Linked DNA regions of Cohaesibacter sp. ES.047. Each later gene encodes a partner of the first gene's protein in a complex. Links are inferred from orthologs where the notes say so. Each region holds a gene or a part of one and is shown in the gene's direction. Other genes may lie near its edges. The genes, in order: CPH65_RS05165 and accD.

Region 1 (13,043 bases):
CATCGGCGAAAAAGGAGACATCCCTTCCCCAATTCCGCCCAAAGAGCAGAATAGAACTGGAAAATCATGGGCAAAAAAATGACAATCTGTTTTCATTGATGCTAGGCTCATGACGAATTTAGACGAAATCAAGCCACATCAGGAAGCGTTCATGCCCAGTCTGATCAAAGCAATCGTACTCTTACTTGTTCTGTCCGGTCTGGTCGCTGGCGGCATCTTCGCACTTGCCAATTTCGTCGAGCCGTCGCCACGAGAAATGGTGATCCGCATTCCAGCCAAAAATCTCAAATAGCCTTGCCATCAGCCGCGAGGCGCATCGAGTGAGCAACCTGTGCCGATAAGCAACCGTCAGGCCATCAATCTGTTTCTGGACGCCATGAGCGCCGAAAAGGGCGCGTCACCCAATACGCTCGACGCCTACCAGAAGGATCTGGACGATCTGGACGGCACCCTGTCGGGCAAGAAGATGCGCTTCGAGACCTGCGACACGGATGCCCTGCGCGGCTATCTTGCCGATCTGGCCGAGCGGGATCTGGCGGCATCGACGGTCGCGCGCAAACTGTCCGCCATCCGCCAGCTGTTTGGCTTTCTCTATCGCGACGGCTTTCGATCTGATGATCCCTCAACCCCGCTCAAGGCCCCCAAACGCAACCGACCGCTGCCAAAGATTCTCACGGTTCAGGAAGTGGACCGGCTGATCGAAGCGGCCCGGTTCAATGCGTCGCTCGAAGGCCCGACACCCAAACGGCAGATCCGGGCCATGCGTCTTTATGTGTTGCTCGAGTTGCTCTATGCCACCGGCCTGCGGGTGTCCGAACTGGTCTCCCTTCCCGCGTCTGCTGCGCATCAGGATGGTCAGTTTCTGGCCGTCGTTGGCAAGGGCAGCAAAGAACGTCTGGTTCCGCTGTCAGACCGGGCAAAAGAGGCCATGCGCGATTATCGAAGATTGCTTACTGATACCGGCGGCGCAGGCACGCCAACCGCAAGGCAATGGCTTTTCCCGTCCTCTGGCGATACGGGACACTACACGCGTCAGGCCTTCGCACGTGAATTGAAGTCCCTTGCGGATGATGTGGGGCTCAAGGCCGCCTCGGTTTCCCCCCACGTCTTGCGCCATGCCTTTGCCAGTCACCTGCTGCAAAATGGAGCCAACCTGCGCGCTGTTCAGAAACTTCTTGGCCACAGCGATATTTCAACCACCCAGATCTATACCCATATAATGGATGAAAAGCTGATGGAGTTGGTGGAGCAGCATCACCCTTTGTCGGACAAGTCCGCAGCGAACCACCCCAAGCTCATGGGCAAAAAGGAATGAGTGCTAAAGGGTTCAAAAATGGATGGGAAATGGCCCGGTTGCGGCATCGAGCGCGGGTTTAACTTTGATTTGGAATAACCGGAAATCAGGGATCGCCTCGTGAGCTGTCGCTTGACACCGGGACCGCAAGGGTTCAACGTGCCGCCGATTAATGGGCATATCTTTTAGGTAACGAAACTGGATCAGACGTCGAATGCATAGCTATCTCGAATTCGAAAAACCTGTAGCAGACCTCGAGGGCAAAGTTCAGGAATTGCTCGCGATGCAGGACAATGGCGAAGCCGTCGATGTGGGCGAAGAAATCACGCGCCTGCAGACCAAGGCAGACACCGCCATGAAGGAGATCTATTCCGATCTGACCCCATGGCACAAAACCCAGATTGCCCGCCATCCGGATCGCCCCCACTTCATCGACTATATCAAGGGCCTGATCGACGAATTCACGCCCCTTGCCGGAGATCGCAAATTTGCCGAAGACGAGGCCATTCAGGCTGGTTTCGGACGCTTTCGCGGACGCCCTGTCGCCGTTATCGGACAGGAAAAGGGCAATGATACGGACAGCCGCCTCAAGCACAATTTCGGCATGGCCCGTCCTGAAGGCTATCGTAAGGCCGTGCGCATCATGGAACTGGCAGAACGGTTCAACATGCCGCTGATCACCTTTGTCGACACGGCAGGGGCCTACCCCGGCATCGGAGCCGAAGAGCGCGGACAGGCCGAAGCCATTGCACGGTCAACCGATGCATGTCTTGCCATGGGCACACCGAACGTCTCGATCATAATCGGCGAAGGGGGCTCGGGCGGCGCCATCGCCATTGCCACGGCAAACCGGGTCATTATGCTCGAGCATTCCATCTACAGCGTGATCTCTCCGGAAGGCGCCGCCTCAATCCTGTGGCGCGATTCCACCAAGGCGCAGGAAGCTGCCACCAACATGAAGATCACGGCACAGGATCTGATGGATCTGGGCATCATTGATCGCATCATCTCCGAACCGGTTGGCGGCGCCCATCGCGCACCGGCCAAAATTATCGAGCGCACCGGCAATATGATCGCCGATTGCCTTGAGGAATTTGACGGCAAGACAGCCGCAGAAATCCGCCAGCTACGCCGCGAAAAATTCCTCGCCATCGGCTCCAAGCTCTAGCGCGGAGCCCCTGCGCCAAAGACAGCTTAAGATCCATGACCAACGGCCACGCCTCAAACTGAAGGCGAGGCCGTTTTCATTTGTAGCGACGATGATCCCCGGTTTTCCAGACACATCTCGGTGAGAAACGACATAGGCCCTATTCTCGCCGCATGAATTTCCACTAGTATGCAGAAGGACGGATCCCGTTTCGGTAACCGGCTATCAACCACTCCCGGTTACTGTTTATACACTTCGTCGAACCGACGATGACGCACACCCTGAGGCCGCCCGATGCAAGGGTATCGCGAGCACGGCCCGGAACCGAATAAGCAGATGGACACGGCCAGTCATACCGTCCCAGCCTGACAAGGAAGCGCTCACGTGCAGAAAGACCCGATCAAGCATATGAACAGACTACGCATTCTGGCCATTGCTGCTCTCGCCTCAATCGCGCTTGCGGGGTGCAACCCCGAACTGATGGAAGACGGCAAGCATCTTCAGCCTCTGTCGCCCAAGATCAAGTCTCAGATCAGAAAGATTGATTCCAGCGCTGCGGCTCCGCTCTATGTTCGCATTTTCAAGGAAGAATCGGTTCTGGAAGCCTGGAAGCAGACCGATGACGGCACCTATGCACTGCTGAAGACATATCCCATATGCGCCTATTCGGGAAAAATCGGCCCAAAGAAGGAAGAAGGCGACCGTCAGGCTCCCGAAGGTTTCTACACCATCAGGCCCGGCCAGATGAACCCGAAATCCAGCTACTATCTGTCGTTCAACCTGGGCTACCCCAACAAGTTCGACCGATCTTATGGCCGCACCGGCGCGCACCTCATGGTACACGGTTCCTGTTCGTCACGGGGCTGCTACGCCATGGAAGACGCGCCAATCGCAGAGATCTATGCCCTTGGCCGCGAAGCCTTCGACGGTGGGCAACGCGCCTTTCAGGTCGATGCCTTCCCGTTCCGCATGACACCTGAGAATATGGCGCGCGTGCGCAACAGCGAGCATTTCGGCTTCTGGCAGAATATCAAGAACGGGTACGATCATTTCCAGATCACCAAGAAGCCCCCAAAGGTCGAGGTCTGCAACAGAACCTATGTCTTCGACCCACAAGGTGCGACACACTTCAATGCGACCGGGCCTTGCCCGGACTATACGCTGGAGCCGAGCCTGCTAGCCTCCTTGAAAAAGCTGCGCGCCAAAGAGAATGAGCGCTTTCGTGTCGCCGTGGCCAAGCTTGAAGAAAAGCGGCAGGAAAAACAGACAGAAACGGCAACCGAGATGGTCGACGCCCAGATGGACCTGCTCGAACGCAAGCAGCGCATCGCCGAGGGCAAGAATCCGGATGGCTTCATCGCTGGCCTGATCAAGGGTGCCCCAGCCCCAACTGAGCCAGACCCAATCCAGCCAGGCCCAATCCAGCCAGACAATACACCCAAGGCCACTCCGGCCAGCCAGAAGGGCAATTTCTTCACGAAGCTGACGAAGACCCTGACAAACCCGTTTGATGAACAAGCAGCCAGCACCGAGGCCACAGGTGATGGCAATGGCGATGGCAATGGTGATGGCCAAGCACTTCCAGTGCTTCCCGAAACCAAACCGTGAAGGCGTTTTGAACGCCAAACGCGCCCCGAACCTTTGTCGGGACGCGACCGTTGCTTGGAGAAATGCCGAGGCTAACAATCGCTTCAGGCAGGACGGAAGCCCATGCGCAAACCACCCCAGTGGCGGCCATTGACGTAGATGGGCGCAGAAATGTCCTTCATCAACACATAGGCTCCGCCGCCCATGTCCCGCCGGTAGGTCTGAAGAAGAAACGGCTCCGTGCTGCGGCCAGCCGCCAGCCCCACCCGATCATCAAAGATGCGCCGGTTGCGACAGTTGGCAGCATTCCAGACGGGATCATCGCTCTGAGGCTTGGAAAAGACCTTGTTGTGGGTTGGCAGATAGCCATTCTTGTCCACCGCTGCAACGAAAACAACCGAGTCATGTTCGGCAACGATGGGTTCCTGAAACCCCGGCATGACACGATCAGTCATTGCGGTAAACGGCGCCGTGACCTGTTCCGGATTGGTGTTCGGGATCGGCGTATAGCTACTGTCGAACAGGTCCTTTTCGCTAATCCGGCCAGCCCGCACTTCCTCTTCAAAGGCCTTGCCAATGTCCTTGGACAGGCTCTGGATCGCTTCGATGCAGAAGGTGTTTTCAGTCTGCACCCCGCTCATCGAGGAAACCGCCACCATCCGATCTGCCACGGCAACAGCCTCGACCATCCGCTTACTGGCATCATTCAATCCGCTGTGCGTGCTGTCAAAAGCCCTGTGCACCAGTTCGACATCCTCAACCAGAGTTCCGATAGACTGCGTGGTGTCGCTGACTTGTGTCTTGATGGATTCGGACGCGTTCCTGATCGACTGGAACGCAGCATCCAGCCCCTGAATCATGCCATGAACCTGCGCTGTGCTGGATTCCACATCCGTCATGGAGCTGGTCGCCTCGCCACTCAAAGAAATGAGTGCTTCGGCTTCCTGATCCAGCTCGGACAGGGTTGCTCCAATCGTCTCAGTGGCCTTGCTGGTTTGAGCCGCCAGATCCTTCACTTCGGCGGCCACAACGGCAAAGCCCTTGCCTGCTTCGCCGGCACGGGCCGCTTCGATGGTGGCATTGAGCGCCAACAGGTTGGTCTGGCGAGCGATCGCATCGATCGCTCCCGCCACATCACGCACCGAGGAAAAGGCGGTCTGCAGCCCGTGCAACTGGCTGCTGATGCCAGACACGGCCTGCATCAGATCAGACACCTTGCTCAGGGTATCGTCAATCAACTGACGCCCCTCGACGACATCGTTCGATGTTTGATCGGCAATTTCCAACGACTGCGTGGCCGCGTCAAGAATACGCTCATTCGAGGACTGTACATCACCGGATATGCTGACCAACTGGGATAAAGACTGGAAACAGTCCGCAGTTTCATTGTTGATCTGCTCGATCTGCCCCGCAACATCCGCCATGGTTTGACCAAGACCGTTCAGGTCGAAGATCGTTTGCACAATGCTTTTTTCGTCGATCTTTGGTTTGGCCACCTCAACACCGTCTAAATCTTGCTCCACATGTTCAACGAGATCTGTTTCCATAACATCCGTCTGCGTGTTTGAGTTTTTTGCAGTCTTGGAAAATGCGAACATAATCCCTCCAGTCGTTCATGCTGCCTATTTTTGTGCTTGTTCTGAATAAATCTGCAACCCTCAAGTTAATAAAGATCAAAAAACTTGAGGTTTAGTAAAATTTGCCGATTATTCTGGTTCGGGTTTGCTATAGGTCGCGTCATTAGACTGGTGCCGCGACGTCAACGAAAAGTCAGGACATCTCGAATGACACGGTTGACCCGCACAGAAAAGGACGTTAAACGTTACGTTATAACATAACAATTCACTTGAAGGACTGACAATCAGTATCATGAAAAACATCCGTCACAGCCTCAAGACATTCATCGGCACCTGTGCCGTCAGTACAGTGTGCCTTGCTCTCCCGGCCGTAGCTGCTCCCAAGGTAGTGGCATCGATTGCCCCTGTTCATTCCATCACCGCTGCTATTCTGCAGGGTGTCGCCAAGCCGGAACTGCTGGTTGAACCTTCCGGCTCCCCCCACAACACCCAGCTGCGCCCCTCTCAGGTCACGAGCCTGCAGCAAGCGGATGTGATCGTTTGGGTCGGCCCCAATCTTGAAGCCTTTCTTGACAAGCCGATCGATACGCTCCCGAAAGGTGCCAACGTCCTGACCTTGTCCGAAGCAGACGGAATCTCGTTCTTGCCGGTACGCGAAGGTGGCAACTGGGAAAAGCACGATCATGACCATGACCATGGAGACCATGATCACGAAGCAGCGCACGAGCATGAACACGAAGATCATGACCATGACGCCGCGCATGAACATGAACACGAAGACCATGATCACGATGCCGCGCACGAACATGAAGACGAAGATCATGACCACGAAACAGCGCATGAACATGAGCACGAAGGTCATGACCATGAGGGCCACCATGACGACCCCCACATCTGGCTTGACCCGGCAAACGCCATCAAGATGGCCCATGCCATTGCTGGCGAGCTCTCAGAGATCGATCCGGAGCACAAGGACAGATACCTTGCCAATGAGACCGCGTTTGTCAAAAAAATGAATGCCATCGTCGAAAAGGACAGCGCAAAACTGAAGGGTCTGTCGGACAAACCCTATTTCGTCTTCCATGACGCCTATCAGTATTTTGAAAATCGCTTTGACATGCATGCAACCGGATCCATCACACTGCATCCGGGCGTCAATCCGGGAGCGGCCCGCATTCGCGAAATCCGCGAGAAGCTGAAAACGGCTAAAGCGATCTGCCTGTTTGCCGAACCACAATTCTCGCCGAAAATCCTGAATGTCCTCACCGAAGGCACGGGCGCAAAAGTGAGCACACTTGATCCCATCGGGGCAAATTTGCAGCCCGGACCGGATCTGTACCCCAAGCTCATCGAATACAACGTCAACCAGCTGAGTGGATGCCTCAAAGAGCAATGAGCGATCAGGGGCAGCTGCTATCCGCAGCTCCAGCACGTCGAAACAATCCCGGTCAAGACGTGATCGACACAAGCTTATGATGGCATTTGCAAGGATGAAGCGGGCAGGTCACTGCCCGCTTCTTTTTATAGTAGGCCCTATTCGCTCTCGTGCAGAAAGTCAGGCCCAAGGCTCAGGATGTTCTGGTCCGGGTCATTGATAGCCGAGGCATCCTTGCCGGCATAATCGAGACTGGTGAGGAAATGGCGCAGCACGTTGAGCCGCGCCCGACGCTTGTCATTCGACCGCACGATGACCCACGGTGCCACATCCGTATGAGACTGCTTGAGCATCCGGTCCCGCGCCCGGGTATAATCGTCCCATTTGTCGAGCGCTTCGAGATCCATGGGAGAAAGCTTCCAGTGCTTGAGAGGACTGTGCCGCCGATCATGGAACCGCTTGAGCTGCATCTCTTGCCCGACATTCAGCCAGAATTTAAACAATTTGGTGCCGCTATCGATGATCGTCTGTTCAAAGCCCGGCACGTCCTGCAAGAACTTGGCAGTCTGCTCATGGGTGCAAAAGCCCATCACCGGCTCGACACCGGCACGGTTATACCAGGATCGATCGAACAGAACGATTTCACCACTGGTGGGGAATTGCTCGATGTAGCGCTGGAAGTACCACTGGCCCTCCTCGACATCGCTGGGCTTGGACAGGGCCACGACCCGAACAAACCGCGAGTTGGTATATTGGGTGAAGCGCTTGATCGTGCCACCCTTGCCGGCTGCATCACGGCCTTCAAATACGCAGATAATTCTCTGCCCGGTGTCCTGAACCCATTGCTGGACCTTCACCAGTTCGATCTGCAGAGTTTCTAGTTCTTTCTCGTATTTCTTGCGCTTGAGCTTCTTCTCATACGGATAGCCACCGCTTTCCATGACGAAGTCTTTCAGCTCTTTGGGAAAGACTGGATCATTAATGTCAAATCGCTTGGACATGAACTGTGTCTCTTTCTCTCGACCGAGGTGTTGGATCCTCCAAACCCTAACGTCAACAAACACTGGAAACCAGCCCGCACAGACCAATCTGTCACACAATCATCACATTATCCCACCACCCAAGAGCGCCTATAGGCGCAATTGTGTTGCCGACCGAATTCCAGTAGACCTTTTACTCTCGCAACCAAAGACACCACGATCAGAGGAATGCTTTCGTGATTCAGGTTCCCTTTCTGCGCGCCTTGGCCACCGCCTTGTTGCTCTTGCTCATGCTTGCGCTTTCGCCCCTCGCACAGGCGCAGCAGGCCGACACATCACTGGCCGAAAGCCTGACGACCCGCCTTGACCGCATCGAAGCAGCCCTCAACCGGGACAGTCTGGTCGAAAACGACTTTACAGGCCTGCGCGAAGAACTTCAGCAAGTGGTAGAGGAAGCAAGCAACAAGAAGGACGAGTTGCAGCCGACCCTGACGGAAGATCGGGCTCGCCTCGAGGCACTCAAACCAGAAGAGACCGAAGAGGGCGATACCGCCAACCCCGAATCCGCGACCCTGAAAGAAAGACGAAGTGACCTCGAGGATCAGGTTGCCGCCCTTGATGCCGAAGTTAAACTTTTGACGGCCAATTCGGTGCGGGCAACCCAGATGCTCAACAAGATCACGCTGGCCAGACAGCAGCGGTTCACCGAGCAATTGTTCAACCGCAGCAGTTCCCTTCTCAATCCGAACCTCTGGCTCGACGGGCTGACGGGCCTTCAGGTGACCGGCAATGCAATGAGCTTCCTGGTCTCGGATTGGGCCTCGTTCCTGTCCTCCAAGGCGGCCGGACAGATCTGGCAGATTGTCGGCATGATCCTGCTCATCGCCTTTCTCATTGCGGGGCCGTTGCGCAACCTTTTGTTCAACGGTGTTAGCCGTCTGGCGCGTCTGGAAACCCCGAACGCACTGCAGCGCAGCCTGCATGCGGCATGGTCGATCTTTGTCTACACCTTTGTTCCCTTTCTCATCCTGTTTGCGGTCTTGCTGATCCTGAAGAACGCCGAACTGGTTCCACCGCGCGTCAATGAATTCATCAACAAACTCGGCTACGTCATTCTCAGCATTTCACTTGGGTATGGTCTCGTGCGCGTGCTCACCGCGCCCACCAAACCCCAATATCGTCTGTTGAACCTGACCACCAGCAGCGCGCACAAGCTTTTCGGTGTGGCCATTGTGTTGCTGATCATAACAGGTATTGACCTAACCTTCCGGGAAACACAGCAGCTTCTCTTCACGCCCATCGAAACGACGATCCTTATCTCGGGCGTTTCGGCAGTGCTCGTTGCTGTCCTTATCTGGCTTGCAATGCGCATTACCCTTGGCGATCTCGAGCAGGATGACGACGATCAGGAAGACGGCATGACCTCGACACCGAGTGTCAGTGCCGATGTATCCGCCTCGAATTTCCTGCCCGGCTTCATCTCGGTGTTCAAACCGCTTGTCTGGTTGGCCAGTGTTAGCATCATCCTGTCCATCATTCTGGGCTATGTTTCCCTTGGCACGTTCCTGGCCGAGCAGATGCTGCGCATCTTTGTCATTCTGGCGCTATTGGGCGTCTTCACCGCCTTGCTGGACAACTTCTTTGCCGAAGGGCTCGACGTCAGCAACCCGCGGGTCCGCAAGGGCGCCCATTCCATCGGCATTCCCCTGCGGGCCGTCAATCAGATCGGCGTACTTCTCAATGGCTTGCTGCGGATCCTTCTTTACATCGCTGCCGCCCTCTTGATCTTTGCCCCGTGGGGGGTTCAGTCGACAGACTTCCTGTCGTCCATGCGACGGGCGATTTTCAGCGTCGAGATCGGGGATCTGACCATTTCACCGATCGCGATTCTGGGCGCTCTGGCGGTCTTTTTCATCGCACTTGTGCTGGTCCGCAGCGTCCAGCGCTGGATGGAGCGCAGCCTGCTGCCCGCGACCAATCTCGATACGGGCCTCAAGAACTCGATACAGACAAGCGTCGGCTATATCGGCTTCATTGTCGCTGCCATGCTGGCCTTTTCCTATATGGGACTGGATCTCTCCAATATCGCCCTTGTCGCTGGTGCGCTCTCGGTTGGTATCGGTTTTGGCTTGCAGAGCATCGTCAACAACTTCGTCTCCGGCCTCATCCTTCTGGTTGAGCGACCGATCAAAACCGGCGACTGGGTAGTTGTTGGCGAGCATCAGGGCTTTGTTCAGAAGATCTCGGTGCGCGCAACCAAGATCGAGACCTTCGACCGGGCCACGGTCATCCTGCCCAACTCCGAACTGATCTCGAACCGGGTGATGAACTGGATGCACAACGGGGCCATGGGGCGCATCGTCGTGCCGGTCGGGGTATCCTATGACGCGGACCCGGAACAGGTGCGGGAAATCCTCAAGCGCGTGGCGAACGAGTCTCCTCTTGTGGCCAGCTACCCCGAACCGGATGTATACTTCCTCAACTTCGGCGACTCCTCACTCGATTTCGATGTCCGCTGCTATGTCCACGATGTGCTGACATCCCTCGTCACATCAAGCGAATTGCGCTTTGAGATTTTCAAGGCTCTCAAGGAAGCAGGGATCGAGATTCCCTACCCGCAGAGAGATGTGCATATCCGTTCGGTCTCCTCACCGAACCTCGACAAACAACTTGCCTTGTCTCCCGATGAAGCGCAGGAAACCCGCGAACCAGCCGCCCCGCGACAGGACGAAGTCGACCTGCCCGGCGCATCACAAGGCGTGGATGAAGGACCCGGTCAAAATGCTTAAGTCACTGACAAAAACTCTCGTGCTTGCTGGCCTTGTCGGTGCGCTGCTCACCGCCTGCACCAGCGGGCCGGATTTGCAGACACCGGCCATGTACGAGCGCCTCAACAAGGACAACGCCAAGGTTGATCCGCAGGCCGCGCTCGAACTCGTCAACGCCTATCGCAAGCGCAATGGTCTTGGCACACTGACCCTGAGCCCAAGGCTGGCCGCGGCCGCACAGGAACAGTCGGACGCCATGGCCAGCAGCGGGCGCGTCGATCATGCATTGAGCAAGAACCAGACTTTGATAAAACGTCTTGGTCGCGCAGGCTATGATCCCGTTCTGGCCACCGAGAATATCGGCGCTGGCTACTGGAGCCTTGCGGAAGCCTTTTCCGGCTGGCGGGATTCCCGGCGGCATAATCTCAACATGCTCAAGAAGGGCGTGACCGAGATGGGTATCGCGACAAGTTATCGGGAAAATGTGAAATACAAGGTGTTCTGGACACTTATCCTGGCCAAGCCCGACGAGCCGCCCATATCTCAGGCGGTCTCAACCGATCAGCCTCGGCCCAACACCTTTTTCGCCCAGTAACGCGCTTTATCCTTCAGCAGGATAGAGGCACGCAGGCTTTGAGCCGCCGCGATGCCGTGGCTGTTCAGTGGCACGTAAAGCCGGCCAAAACTGCGCCGACCCGACCAGATATGCTCGGCCACCGGATGGCCGGCATCGGCTAGGCTGTCGACATAATCGATGGTGTCATCCCGCAGCGCTTCCTGACTGACATGCATCAACACATGCACCCCCGGAGAGAACCGCTTGTAGACCTCGTCCATGCCGGTTTTCCAGGTAAAAAGACCCCGACCAGCACGAAGCGATATCAGCCCGGCGATGCACTTGTCATCAAGCATCATCAGATCGATCTGACCAAGGCCGTCACGGATCATGGCGGGCATGAAGCTCTCCACAAAGGTCCGCGATCCATGATCAACCGCCAGAGCGGTTCCGCTCTTGGCTTTCCAGCCAGAGGCTTCGGTCCGCAGAAACACATCCATGGCTTCGGTCAGATCAAGATCGCCGCGAGTCGAGCGGAAGTGCACCTGTCCAAGCTCGGAAAGCCGGCGCAACTGTCGTCCTGTCGTCTTACGCTTGTTGCGGCTGAGCGACAGTCCCGCATATTCACCGTCAGGCTCGTCCGGATTGATCTGGGCATCCAGAAAAGCCCGCTGATGCTCGTGAGACGATAGCAACAGACGTGAAATATCCCGGTCCAGCCGGTCACTGAGCCAACTGGAAAGCCAGCCACGCTCTTGCGCCTCCAGCGGGAAATAGGGCCAGACGATGACATCAGCGCCGGAGGCATCAGCCATGCGATCAAGAGCATTGCAAAACGCCGCTTCCGTTCGCGTCCAGTCGCCAGCGGCTAGGGTGTGGGATGAGAAACCAGCCCCCAGAGGTGCTGTTCCGTGCGCCAGAAAGGTCGCAATCTTGGCCCCGAGAGAGGGAAGCAAGCGTTTCACGTCCCAGGCAAAGTCGTAGCCCTGCTCACTGATGGCATGGAGCGGCCCCGGACGGAGCCGACCTTCACTCGCACGCACGAATGCTTCATGCATGAATGGATTATCGAACTGATCCACTATGCTTGTGCTTTGCAGGTCACTGCCTGTCAGAGATATGTCCGACCGTAAGAGCATTGCATCCACGCGTTTGAAGCATCACAACTGCGACATCATGGCCACCAAGAGGTTGAAAGACCGTGATGACCTTGAGGACCAATATACGCGTTTTTATGGATCAACGAGCAACTAGCTATGGTGTTGGTTAACATCAGCCCGCCAACAGGGCAGCATGAGCCACCCCGTCAAGCCGCACAAGACTTGCCTCCAGCGGCCATTGACGCCGAAAAGTAATTAAAATTGGCTCTTTTCTGTCAATCCTAGACAAAACACCGGTCGCGTGAACAACCGTCTACAGGTTGGTAACCATGATTGCAAAAATCCCCACAGCGACCAATCTGCACACAGGCTTTTCGCCTCAAGGGCCTTCAGCCCGCGAACCCGCCCTCATCGAGAAAAGCCTGTTCCTCGGGTGTGGTCCGGCGCCCCAGCACATGATTGCGATGGGGAAAGCGTCCGAAGCGCTCAATGATATCAAGATGGATCTGGGCGTAGCGCACGCTTTCCTCCAGCTCGAGCCGCTTCATCCATTTCAGACAATTCTCCTGCTCGCCGAGATCCTCGGCATGCATCATGGGCATGACAGCGAACTGCTTCTGATGAACCGACAACGCATCCCAGTCCGGATGCTTCACAAG
Region 2 (10,624 bases), 990 kb from region 1 along the record:
GATGCCCACTTGCTTGACACGTCAAAATTGGATATAGAAAGCGCATTCCAGCAAGCTGTTGGCATTGTTGAGGCAGTGAAGGCTCGTTAGAAGTGGAAGGCGAGGGTGCATCGAGCGCCCTCTTTGTCGTGTCCAATTCTGGTGGTTTTTCTCTTTTTCTTTATGCTTTCAGTGCGTTGCGTAAGGTGGCGGTATGACAGGCGGGCTTTCGGGGCGTCCTTCATGCCAATGTTGCCTGTCGTCGCGGTTTGTTGGGATGCTAACAAAATTTGGCTCTTTTTCGTCCGGATGCGCGCCGGACCATTCCTTTTTACCAAAGGATGGACTTGTTCTTAAGAGGAACACGGGCGGGAAAGTGCTTTGTGAAACACGAACCAATTGGCGTGACGAAGCCCTGACATGCAGGGTTATTTAGGAGATTTTATGAGCGATCTTAATCCGTCTATGGAAGATTTTGCCGCGCTTCTCGACGAGTCCTTCAGCGCAGATGAGCCCCATGAGGGCTCCGTGATCAAAGGGACCGTTGTCGGCATCGAAAAAGACATGGCTGTCATCGATGTTGGCTTGAAAGTCGAAGGCCGCGTTGCTCTGAAGGAGTTTGGAGCCCAGGCAAAAGACGGTGGTATTGATATCGGTTCCGAGGTTGAAGTTTACCTCGAGCGTATCGAGAACGCGATGGGCGAAGCGGTTCTGTCCCGCGACAAGGCTCGCCGCGAAGAAAGCTGGGGCAAGCTGGAAAAAGCCTTCGAAGCAGAAGAAAAAGTCAATGGCGTTATCTTCAACCAGGTCAAGGGTGGCTTCACCGTCGATCTGGATGGCGCAGTTGCCTTCCTGCCTCGCTCGCAGGTTGACATCCGCCCTGTACGCGACGTGACCCCTCTGATGCACACCCCGCAGCCTTTCCAGATTCTCAAAATGGACAAGCGCCGCGGCAACATCGTTGTTTCCCGTCGTGTCATTCTTGAAGAAACCCGCGCAGAATTGCGCACCGAGCTGGTCCAAAACCTCAAAGAAGGTCAGACCGTCGAGGGTGTCGTCAAGAACATCACCGATTACGGCGCATTCGTGGATCTGGGCGGCATCGACGGCCTGCTCCATGTCACCGACATTGCATGGCGCCGCATCAACCATCCGAGCGAAGTGCTCTCCATCGGCCAGACCGTCAAGGTCCAGATCGTTCGTGTAAACCAGGAAACGCACCGCATTTCCCTGGGCATGAAACAGCTGGAAGTCGACCCATGGTCCGAAATCGAGCAGCGTTATCCGGTTGGCGAGAAGTTCACCGGCCGCGTGACCAACATCACCGACTATGGTGCATTCCTTGAGCTGGAGCCGGGCATCGAAGGCCTGATCCACGTTTCTGAAATGTCCTGGACCAAGAAAAACGTCCATCCGGGCAAAATCGTCTCCACCTCTCAGGAAGTGGAAGTGATGATCCTGGAAGTCGATCCGGTCAAACGCCGCGTTTCTCTCGGCCTGAAACAGACCCTCGACAATCCGTGGGCTGTCTTCGCTGAAACCCATCCTTCCGGCACCGTTGTCGAAGGCGAAGTCAAGAACAAGACCGAATTCGGTCTCTTCATTGGCCTCGAAGGCGAAGTCGACGGCATGGTTCACCTTTCCGACCTGGACTGGAACCGTCCTGGCGAGCAGGTTCTCGAAGAATTCAACAAGGGCGACGTTGTCAAAGCCGTTATCCTTGATGTTGATGTCGAGAAAGAACGCATTTCCCTTGGTATCAAGCAGCTTGAAAGCGATCCGTTCGAGGATGCATCCGGCGACTTGAAACGGGGTGCTATCGTGACCTGCGAAATCACCGAAGTGAAAGAAAACGGTCTGGAAGTCAAAGTTGTCGACAGCGACATGACCGCCTTCATTCGCCGTGGTGATCTGGCCCGCGACCGCGCTGATCAGCGCACCGACCGCTTCCAGGTTGGTGAAAAGATCGATGCGCGTATCACGCAGTTCGACAAGAAAAACCGCAAGCTCGGCGTCTCCATCAAGGCTCTGGAAGTTGCAGAAGAGAAAGAAGCCATTGCACAGTTCGGATCTTCCGATGCTGGCGCATCCCTTGGCGACATTCTTGGCGCAGCCCTCAAAGCCCGCGACGACGACTAAGAGCAGCCTTCGTCCTTTACGGACCGAAGAAAGATATAAAAACCGCGGGTGCACATGCCCCGCGGTTTTTTTCTGAAGCCTGTCCCAAAACGGGCGTTGAAAATCTGGCGTTTCACGAAGACGTCAAGTTTTTTCAAACCCTTTTCCGATATGCGTCGATATAGGCGTTGCAAATGACATGGGTCCGGGCGATAAATCGGCAGGCAGTGAAACGACGCCTTTGTAGAACGACACAATCGGCTTTTCAGCCTCAAGGGAACGCAATATGGTATTCGATGCGGATCATTTGGTGGAGCGAAGACAGATGCGGCGCAAGCTCTCGACATGGCGGATTGTTGCGATTCTTTCGCTGATTGCGCTCGTCGTCGGCTTTGGATTGTTCGCCGTCTTCGATGGCGCCGAGCAAAAGCAGAGCAAGGATCACATCGCTAAGGTGACTTTCGATGGCGTCATTTTGGGGGAAACCCGCAAGATCAAGCTGCTTGAAGAGCTTGCCGAATCCGACAAGGTAAAAGGCGTCGTCGTATCGATTAACAGCCCAGGCGGAGCAACCTCCGGCGGCGAAGCGCTGTATGACGCACTCGTCAAGCTGGGCAAGAAGAAACCGATGGTCACCAGCATGGATGCCTTGGCGGCCTCTGCTGGCTATATGATTGCGTTGCCCGCCGAACGGATATTCGCGCGCCGGTCTTCAATTACAGGCTCCATTGGCGTGATTTTTCAGTATACCGACATCACCGAGCTGATGAAAAAGGTTGGCGTTGAAATGCGCGCCATCAAGAGCGCACCTCTCAAAGCCGAACCCAATCCGTTCTCGCCCCATAGCGACGAAGCCGAGGCGATGATCGCCAACATGATTGATGATTCCTATCAGTGGTTCGTCGATCTGGTGACAAAGCACCGTCCGTTTGACCGGGCGCGCGCTCTGGAGCTGGCTGACGGACGCGTCGTGACCGGTGGTCAGGCGGTCGATTTGCAGCTCGTGGACGAGTTGGGTGGCCCCGAAGCGGCGAAGGACTGGCTGCTGCGCGAGCACGATCTGCCAGCCGATCTTGAGCTCGTGGAATGGAAGCCTGCACCACTAAGGGATAACCTTCCGTTCGGTCTGGCGAGCAGAATTGTGGCAAATTGGCTGCCAGAACCGATTCTCGAACTGTTTGAAACACGAAATCAGGTCGGAAAACTTGACGGACTGGTCTCAGTTTGGCAGGCTCAAAAAACCAAATAATAAGAGCACATTACGGTTGACGGAAGACAGTAGGGCCAGCAGCATACGTAGTAGACCGGTTCCAAGGCGTGATTCCGGAAAAATAGTATGATGAAGGGGAGCGGACGATGATTAAGTCCGAATTGGTACAGCATATCGCAGAACAGAATCCACATCTCTACCAACGGGACGTGGAACACATCGTCAATGCTATTCTCGACGAGATTTCCGACGCGCTTGCGCGTGGGGATCGTGTCGAGCTTCGAGGCTTTGGCGCATTTTCCGTCAAGAATCGACCGGCAAGGGTCGGCCGCAACCCCCGGACTGGGGAGAAGGTGCCCGTGGCGGAAAAATATGTGCCCTTCTTCAAGACCGGCAAGGAAATGCGCGAACGCCTGAATGATGGCGAAGATACCGAATAAGCGCCTTTTCGTGCCCAGCCAGGATTCGATAAGATTATGAAAATTCTCAAGCGCCTGCTTCAGCTGTTGATTCTGCTGCCAGTCGGTATTGTGGTTGTCTCGCTTGCCGTCGCCAATCGTCACGACGTCAAGCTCGCGCTCGATCCGTTTTCACCCGAACAGCCGGCGCTTGATTTCTCGATTCCCCTTTACTTTGTCATCTTCGGAGCCCTTCTGATCGGCGTTCTGATTGGCGGCTTCATGGCTTGGCTCAAACAGGGGCGTCACCGCCGCACAGCCCGTGAAAAGCGCTATGAAGCCCAGAAATGGCGCAATGAAGCGGATCGACAGCAGAAGCGTATGGAAAAACTGGTAACCGACACCAAAGGCGATGCGCCCAAGCTGTCCGCTCCGGCGTCTTCCAGCAAGGACATTGCAAATTCAGCCGCCTGAGGGCGCTGCGACCCGGCCTTTAAGGGGAATGTGGGAGCGACCGTTGGGTCAACAGCAAACGAATGCCAGCCGAACAGGCTGGCATTGTTGTTTCCAAGCCTGATTCTGATCGAAAGTTCACCAAGTTGTTTTCGAAATCCGAATGGGATTTGCTCAATCACCCAAAATGCCCTAACACTTTAGTCGGCCAGTCATCGTGTCAGGGATGAACGGGCCCGTCCGATTGACTATAAAAACAGGAGAGCGTTGCGATGCTGGTATTGTCTGCGAAAGATGTCGGGGAAGCCATGGATTATGTCAGCCTGACCAGTGCGTTGCGACAGGCCTTTCGCTCGCAGATCGTCACACCGGTCCGCCATCATCATACGATTGATCTGCCTGATCAGGCCAATGCAACCTTGCTCATGATGCCCGCATGGAAAGATGCAAAAGCGGTTGGAACATCCAGCGGTGGCTATCTCGGCATCAAGATCCTGACGGTCTATCCCGATAACGAGACCCGCGCGCTCAAGCCATCCATTCTGGGAACCTACCTTCTGCTTGATGGTGCGAATGGTGAGGTCAAGGCAATACTCGATGGCCCGACCCTGACGGTCTGGCGCACGGCCTGTGCGTCTGCGCTTGCTGCAGACTTTTTGGCGCGGCCCGATTCTGCCTCGTTGCTGATGGTTGGCACGGGGGCCCTGTCGAGCCATCTCATCCGCGCCCATTGTGCCGTTCGCCCGATCAAGAAGGTCACCATCTGGGGCCGCAATCCCGAAAAGGCAATGGCCTTGTCCGAGCGGGTTGCCGATCTGGGGCTTGATATTTGCGTAACCGAGGATCTGGAAGCTGCTGCCAAAGCGGCTGACGTCATCTCCTGTGCTACGATGTCCCCAACCCCGATCATCAAAGGGGAGTGGCTGACGCCGGGAACCCATCTCGATCTCGTTGGGGCTTTTCGGCCCGATATGCGCGAATCCGACGATGAAGCGATCCGCCGCTCGCGCGTTTACGTAGACACTCTTGCAGGCGCGACCAAGGAGGGGGGAGACATCACCCAGCCGATCGCGTCCAACGTGCTCGATCTTGATGACATTCGCGGCGATCTGTTCGGCCTGTGTCAGGACAAGTGCAGCGCGCGCTGGGGTGACGAGGACATCACCCTGTTCAAGTCCGTGGGAACGGCCCTTGAGGATCTATCCGCTGCGCAATATGTTTACGAGAAGGTCTCTGCCGATTAAGCAAGCTGTTTGAGCGCACCGGCAGGAGCGAGACAAGACAAAGTCATTGCAAGGAGCCTGCGGGCAATGTATGTAAAAATCTGCGGCCTATCGACGCCCGGTACGATTGAGGCAGGCTTGCAAGCAGGTGCCAACTGGATTGGATTTGTCTTTTTTCCAAAAAGCCCGAGGCATGTAGGATATGGGAAAGCGAAGGAACTGGTGGGTCCGGTACGCGGCAAAGCGTCCATAGTCGCCCTCACTGTCAATGCGAGTGACGATGAGCTTGAGGCCATCGACCGGTCGATCAATCCCGATATCTGGCAGTTGCACGGCTCCGAGAGCCCTGAACGTGTCCGTGAAATCAAACAGCGCTATGGCCGTCCGGTCATGAAGGCGCTGACCATCCGGGATAGGGAAGATCTTGCTGCCATCTCTCGATATGAAGAGGCTTGCGATATCTTCCTGTTCGATGCCAAACCGCCCACGGATTCCAAAACGGACCTCCCCGGCGGCAATGGCATCGCCTTTGACTGGCGTTTGATTGAAAATCTCAAGCTCAAGAAACCCTTCGTTCTGGCAGGCGGGCTCGATCCGGACAATGTATCGGAAGCCATTCGCCTGACCCGCCCGCAAGGGGTCGACGTCTCAAGCGGCATTGAAAGCGCGCCGGGCATCAAGGACCGGCAGAAGATTGTTGATTTTGTTCAAAGAGCAAAGCAGGCCGCGCAAGATTTCTAAAGCCTGCTCGCTTTGAACCAAGCGATGAGCAAGGACTTTTCCATGACCACCTCCACTCTGCCCAACAGCATGAGCCAGGGCCCTGATGCCCGAGGGTTCTTTGGCATCTATGGCGGCCAGTTTGTCTCCGAGACATTGATGCCGCTCATTCTCGATCTCGAGAAAGCCTACACCGAAGCGATGGCGGATCCAGCCTTTCACGAGGAACTCGCCGACCTTCACAAAAACTATGTCGGCCGTCAGAGCCCGCTTTATTTTGCCGAGCGCCTGACCGACGAGCTTGGCGGCGCCAAGATCTATCTCAAGCGCGAGGAACTGAACCACACCGGCAGCCACAAGATCAACAACTGCCTTGGCCAGATCCTGCTCGCCAAGCGTATGGGCAAGACCCGCATCATCGCCGAGACCGGAGCCGGTCAGCATGGTGTGGCAACGGCGACTGTTTGCGCCCGCTTTGGTTTTCCTTGTGAGGTCTACATGGGCGCGACCGACGTTGAACGGCAGGCCCCGAACGTTTTCCGCATGGAACTGCTCGGCGGCAAGGTCAATCCGGTCACGGCCGGGGCAGGGACCCTCAAGGACGCTATGAACGAAGCCTTGCGCGACTGGGTCACCAACGTCGAGGACACCTATTATATCATCGGCACCGCCGCCGGACCGCACCCCTATCCTCAGCTGGTGCGCGACTTCCAGTCGATCATCGGTCAGGAAGTCAAGGAACAGATGATGGCCGCCGAAGGCCGCTTGCCGGATATGCTGTGCGCCTGTCTGGGTGGCGGCTCCAATGCCATCGGTCTTTTCCATCCCTTCCTTGAGGATACCGATGTTCAGATCGTCGGTGTCGAAGCGGCAGGACACGGGCTTGATACTGAGGCTCATTGCGCCTCGCTCAATGCGGGCAAACCGGGTGTGCTCCATGGCAACCGGACCTACCTGCTTCAGGATGCGGATGGCCAGATTCAGGAAGGCCACTCCATCTCTGCCGGTCTCGACTATCCCGGCATCGGGCCAGAGCATTCCTTCCTTCGCGATTCTGGCCGTGTCGAGTATGTCTCGGCCACGGACACCGAGGCGCTCGATGCGTTCCAGCTTTTGTGCCGGACCGAGGGCATCATTCCGGCGCTTGAATCGTCCCATGCCATCGCCGAAGTGGTCAAGCGCGCCCCGACGATGGACAAAGACCAGATCATCGTGATCAACCTTTCGGGTCGCGGCGACAAGGACGTGAACACCGTCAGCAAATATCTCGGCCAGGGTTCGGTCTCGGAATAAGCAGCAGGAAGAAAAGCAATGGAACAGACACGTATCGATACCCGCTTTGCTGCCTGCAAGGCTGAAAACCGTCCCGCGCTCGTTGGCTTTATCACCGCAGGCGACCCGGATCTGGGCACCTCGCTCGAGATCCTCAAGGCGATGCCCAAATCCGGTGTTGATGTCATCGAACTGGGAATGCCCTTCTCCGATCCCATGGCCGAGGGCGTCCCCATCCAGCTCGCCACCCAGCGCGCCATGGCCGGCGGTCAGACGATGGAAAAGACGCTCCAGATGGTGCGCGATTTCCGCCAAGGGGACAACGACACCCCGATCATCCTGATGGGCTATTACAATCCCATCTATATCTGGGGCTCGGAAAAATTTGTAGCCGATGCCAAGGCGGCCGGTGCTGATGGCCTGATCGTTGTCGATCTGCCACCTGAGCATGATGACGAACTCTGCCTGCCTGCCAGAAAAGGCGGGCTCAACTTCATTCGTCTTGCCACCCCGACCACCGATGACAAGCGACTGCCGAAGGTTCTCCAGAATACGTCCGGCTTTGTCTATTATGTCTCGGTCACCGGCATCACCGGCTCGGGCGCACTCGATTCTGAAAAGGTCGCCCTCGCGGTGGACCGCATCAAAGGACACACCGATCTGCCCGTGGCTGTGGGCTTTGGCGTCAAGTCACCGGATCAGGCTGAGGCCGTTGGCCGCAACGCGGATGGGGTCGTGGTTGGCTCCGTGTTGGTCAATGCCATCAAGGACAGCCTTGATGCCAATGGCAAGGCGACGGCAACCACCGTCTCCGCCGTAACGGACATCACGTCCGGTTTGGCCGAAGGATGCCGCAAGGCGCGCGCCTGATGGGATGGCTCATTGGGCCGAAGACCGGCTGGGCTCAACCGGCGTGATCATAAAAATAGACCGGAGGTTGAGACAGCCTCCGGTTAAGTTTATTAAAGGTGCATTGGGAAAAAGCGGCCTTCCGTTGAAATTTACCCGTGCCATAGACATATTTGAATGATAAAGATTGGCAACGTCATAGAGTGGCGTCCGCAGATTATATCCCCTGTAGGGCCGCCCCTTGCTATGACGTCGATTTGAAATTTGTGGTGCCGAGCCCCGCAATGGAGCGGGTTGGCACAGTCCACGCCAAGAGCCAGCCTTGATCGCAAAGCGATCGGCCTGTGCAAAGAGCGAGGGCGCTATCCCGCCATTGGGACAAAAGGAATTGGTTCGTGAACTGGATTAACACTGTCGTTCGCCCGAAAATTCGCTCTATCCTGAACCGTCGAGATACCCCGGAAAATCTCTGGATCAAATGTCCGGTTACCGGTGAAATGGTGTTCCACAGGGATTTGGAGCATAACCAGTATGTGGTGCCCAATTCCGACTTCCATATGCGCATCAATGCCACCCAGCGCTTCAGCTATTTCTTCGACAAGAACGATTACACCCTTGTGGACCTGCCGGAAGTGGCGGTTGATCCGCTCAAGTTCCGAGACGTAAAGCGCTACTCCGACCGCATGAAAGATGCGCGCGCCAAATCCGGACGCCGGGATTCGGTGGTCGTCGCGCAAGGCGAGGTCGAAGGCCTTTACATGACGGCAGCGGTTCAGGACTTCACCTTCCTGGCCGGATCGCTCGGCATGGCCGCAGGCGAAGCGCTGATTACCGGCATGATGAAAGCGGTCGCGGACAAGACGCCGTTTGTGCTGTTCACCGCGTCAGGTGGCGCGCGCATGCAGGAGGGCATTCTTTCCCTGATGCAGATGCCGCGTGTCACTGTGGCTGTGCAGTCCCTGCGCGAGGCCGGATTGCCCTATATCGTGGTTCTCACCGATCCGACCACGGGCGGCGTGACAGCCTCTTATGCCATGCTTGGCGACATTCAGCTGGCAGAGCCCGGCGCCCTCATTGGCTTTGCCGGACAGCGTGTGATCGAACAGACCATCCGCGAAAAACTGCCAGAAGGCTTCCAGCGCGCCGAATATCTCAAGGAACACGGCATGGTGGACATGGTCGTCCATCGCCATGAGCTCAAATCCGTCATTGCGCGCTTGTGCCGCTTCTTCACCAACACGCCGACACCTGATCCTGTGGATGAGGACGAGGTGCTGCTGCTAACAGACGAAACCCTGCCCGAGGCAGAGGCGCCTGAAGCTACGGCAGCCGAAGCTGTGGACACCGCCAAAGAAGCTGATGAGAAGAAAGAAACCCCGGCCCCGGACGAAGACAAGAAAGCCGATTGATTGTCTCGGGAGTGGGCCGAACAAAACCGCTCCCGTTGCACGGCCTCAATGAGAGCCGAAATACCTGCATCCTGCGCTTGATCAAGCGTGGGATGTTCTCTATTGAGGGCCGAATAAAACCACTGAATCCGGGTCCGTCCGGCCACCGTCAAACCGGCATCTGCGCGACCCACGTGTGATCCCCCGACGCCAGTACAAGAAGACCTGCCATGGAACAGCCCGAGGCCATTCTCAATCGCATGATCGCCCTGCACCCCAAGAGCATAGATCTTGGTCTGGGCAGGGTATCCGCATTGCTGGCAAAACTTGGCAATCCACACCACCATCTGCCGCCGACCATTCATATCGCCGGCACCAACGGCAAGGGCTCGACGTCAGCGTTCCTGAGGGCGATGGCCGAAGCCGATGGCAAGCGCGTGCATGTCTACACCTCACCGCATCTTGTCCACTTCCGTGAACGCATCCGGCTTGGTGGCACATGTGTCTCGGATGCGTGTCTGGTCGAGGCGCTCCTGACTTGCGAGCGGGCCAATGGCGGCGCGCCCATCACCTTTTTCGAAATCACCACGGTGGCGGCCTTCTTGCTGTTTGCCCAGAACCCGGCGGATCTGCTCATTCTGGAGGTCGGCCTTGGTGGACGTCTTGACGCCACCAATGTCATTGATTTTCCCGCAGTAAGCGTCATCACGGCGATTGCCCACGATCACGAGGGATATCTGGGCAGTGAGCTTGATGGCATCGCGCGCGAGAAGGCCGGCATTTTCAAGCCCGGTGTGCCGGCGATCATCGCCCCACAGTCCGATGATGTGCGCGAAGTCTTGGAAGGGGAGGCGACACGAGCCCGAACGGGGCTGGTGGCTATCGCCGGACAGGACTGGATGGCCTACGAAGAACATGGGCGTTTCATTTTTCAGGCAGAGAGCCGCTTTCTGGATCTTCCCATGCCGCGCCTTGGTGGACGACACCAGCTGGACAATGCCGGCACCGCCATCG

Evidence for each region.
Region 2: the proteins of CPH65_RS05165 (region 1) and accD are in contact, whole or in part, in a solved structure (PDB 8UXZ), measured with the Escherichia coli proteins. The link is inferred for Cohaesibacter sp. ES.047 from one-to-one orthologs.

The regions. Positions count from the first base shown.
Region 1 is NZ_LT907844.1:1,155,809-1,168,851, reverse strand. What follows is about bases 706-3,485. They hold CPH65_RS05165 (acetyl-CoA carboxylase carboxyltransferase subunit alpha), read left to right. Parts: upstream 706-1,508; coding sequence 1,509-2,462; downstream 2,463-3,485. Other genes in these bases: CPH65_RS05160 (murein L,D-transpeptidase family protein), read left to right, coding at 2,826-3,485; CPH65_RS05170 (site-specific tyrosine recombinase XerD), read left to right, coding at 706-1,315. Also shown: CPH65_RS05175 (histidine kinase), read left to right, coding at 152-292; more of CPH65_RS05170, read left to right, coding at 332-705; more of CPH65_RS05160, read left to right, coding at 3,486-4,049; CPH65_RS05155 (methyl-accepting chemotaxis protein), read right to left, coding at 4,133-5,575; CPH65_RS05150 (zinc ABC transporter substrate-binding protein), read left to right, coding at 5,898-7,001; ppk2 (polyphosphate kinase 2), read right to left, coding at 7,139-7,981; CPH65_RS05140 (DUF3772 domain-containing protein), read left to right, coding at 8,197-10,749; CPH65_RS05135 (CAP domain-containing protein), read left to right, coding at 10,742-11,323; CPH65_RS05130 (GNAT family N-acetyltransferase), read right to left, coding at 11,290-12,342; CPH65_RS05125 (DUF924 family protein), read right to left, coding at 12,774-13,043. UniProt on the Escherichia coli protein: Component of the acetyl coenzyme A carboxylase (ACC) complex. First, biotin carboxylase catalyzes the carboxylation of biotin on its carrier protein (BCCP) and then the CO(2) group is transferred by the carboxyltransferase to acetyl-CoA to form malonyl-CoA.
Region 2 is NZ_LT907844.1:2,143,095-2,153,718, forward strand. What follows is about bases 7,671-10,624. They hold accD (acetyl-CoA carboxylase, carboxyltransferase subunit beta), read left to right. Parts: upstream 7,671-8,617; coding sequence 8,618-9,631; downstream 9,632-10,624. Other genes in these bases: trpA (tryptophan synthase subunit alpha), read left to right, coding at 7,671-8,243; CPH65_RS09835 (folylpolyglutamate synthase/dihydrofolate synthase family protein), read left to right, coding at 9,841-10,624. Also shown: cmk ((d)CMP kinase), read left to right, coding at 1-90; rpsA (30S ribosomal protein S1), read left to right, coding at 424-2,118; signal peptide peptidase SppA, read left to right, coding at 2,384-3,346; CPH65_RS09800 (integration host factor subunit beta), read left to right, coding at 3,454-3,747; CPH65_RS09805 (LapA family protein), read left to right, coding at 3,784-4,179; CPH65_RS09810 (ornithine cyclodeaminase family protein), read left to right, coding at 4,431-5,402; CPH65_RS09815 (phosphoribosylanthranilate isomerase), read left to right, coding at 5,469-6,122; trpB (tryptophan synthase subunit beta), read left to right, coding at 6,165-7,394; more of trpA, read left to right, coding at 7,413-7,670.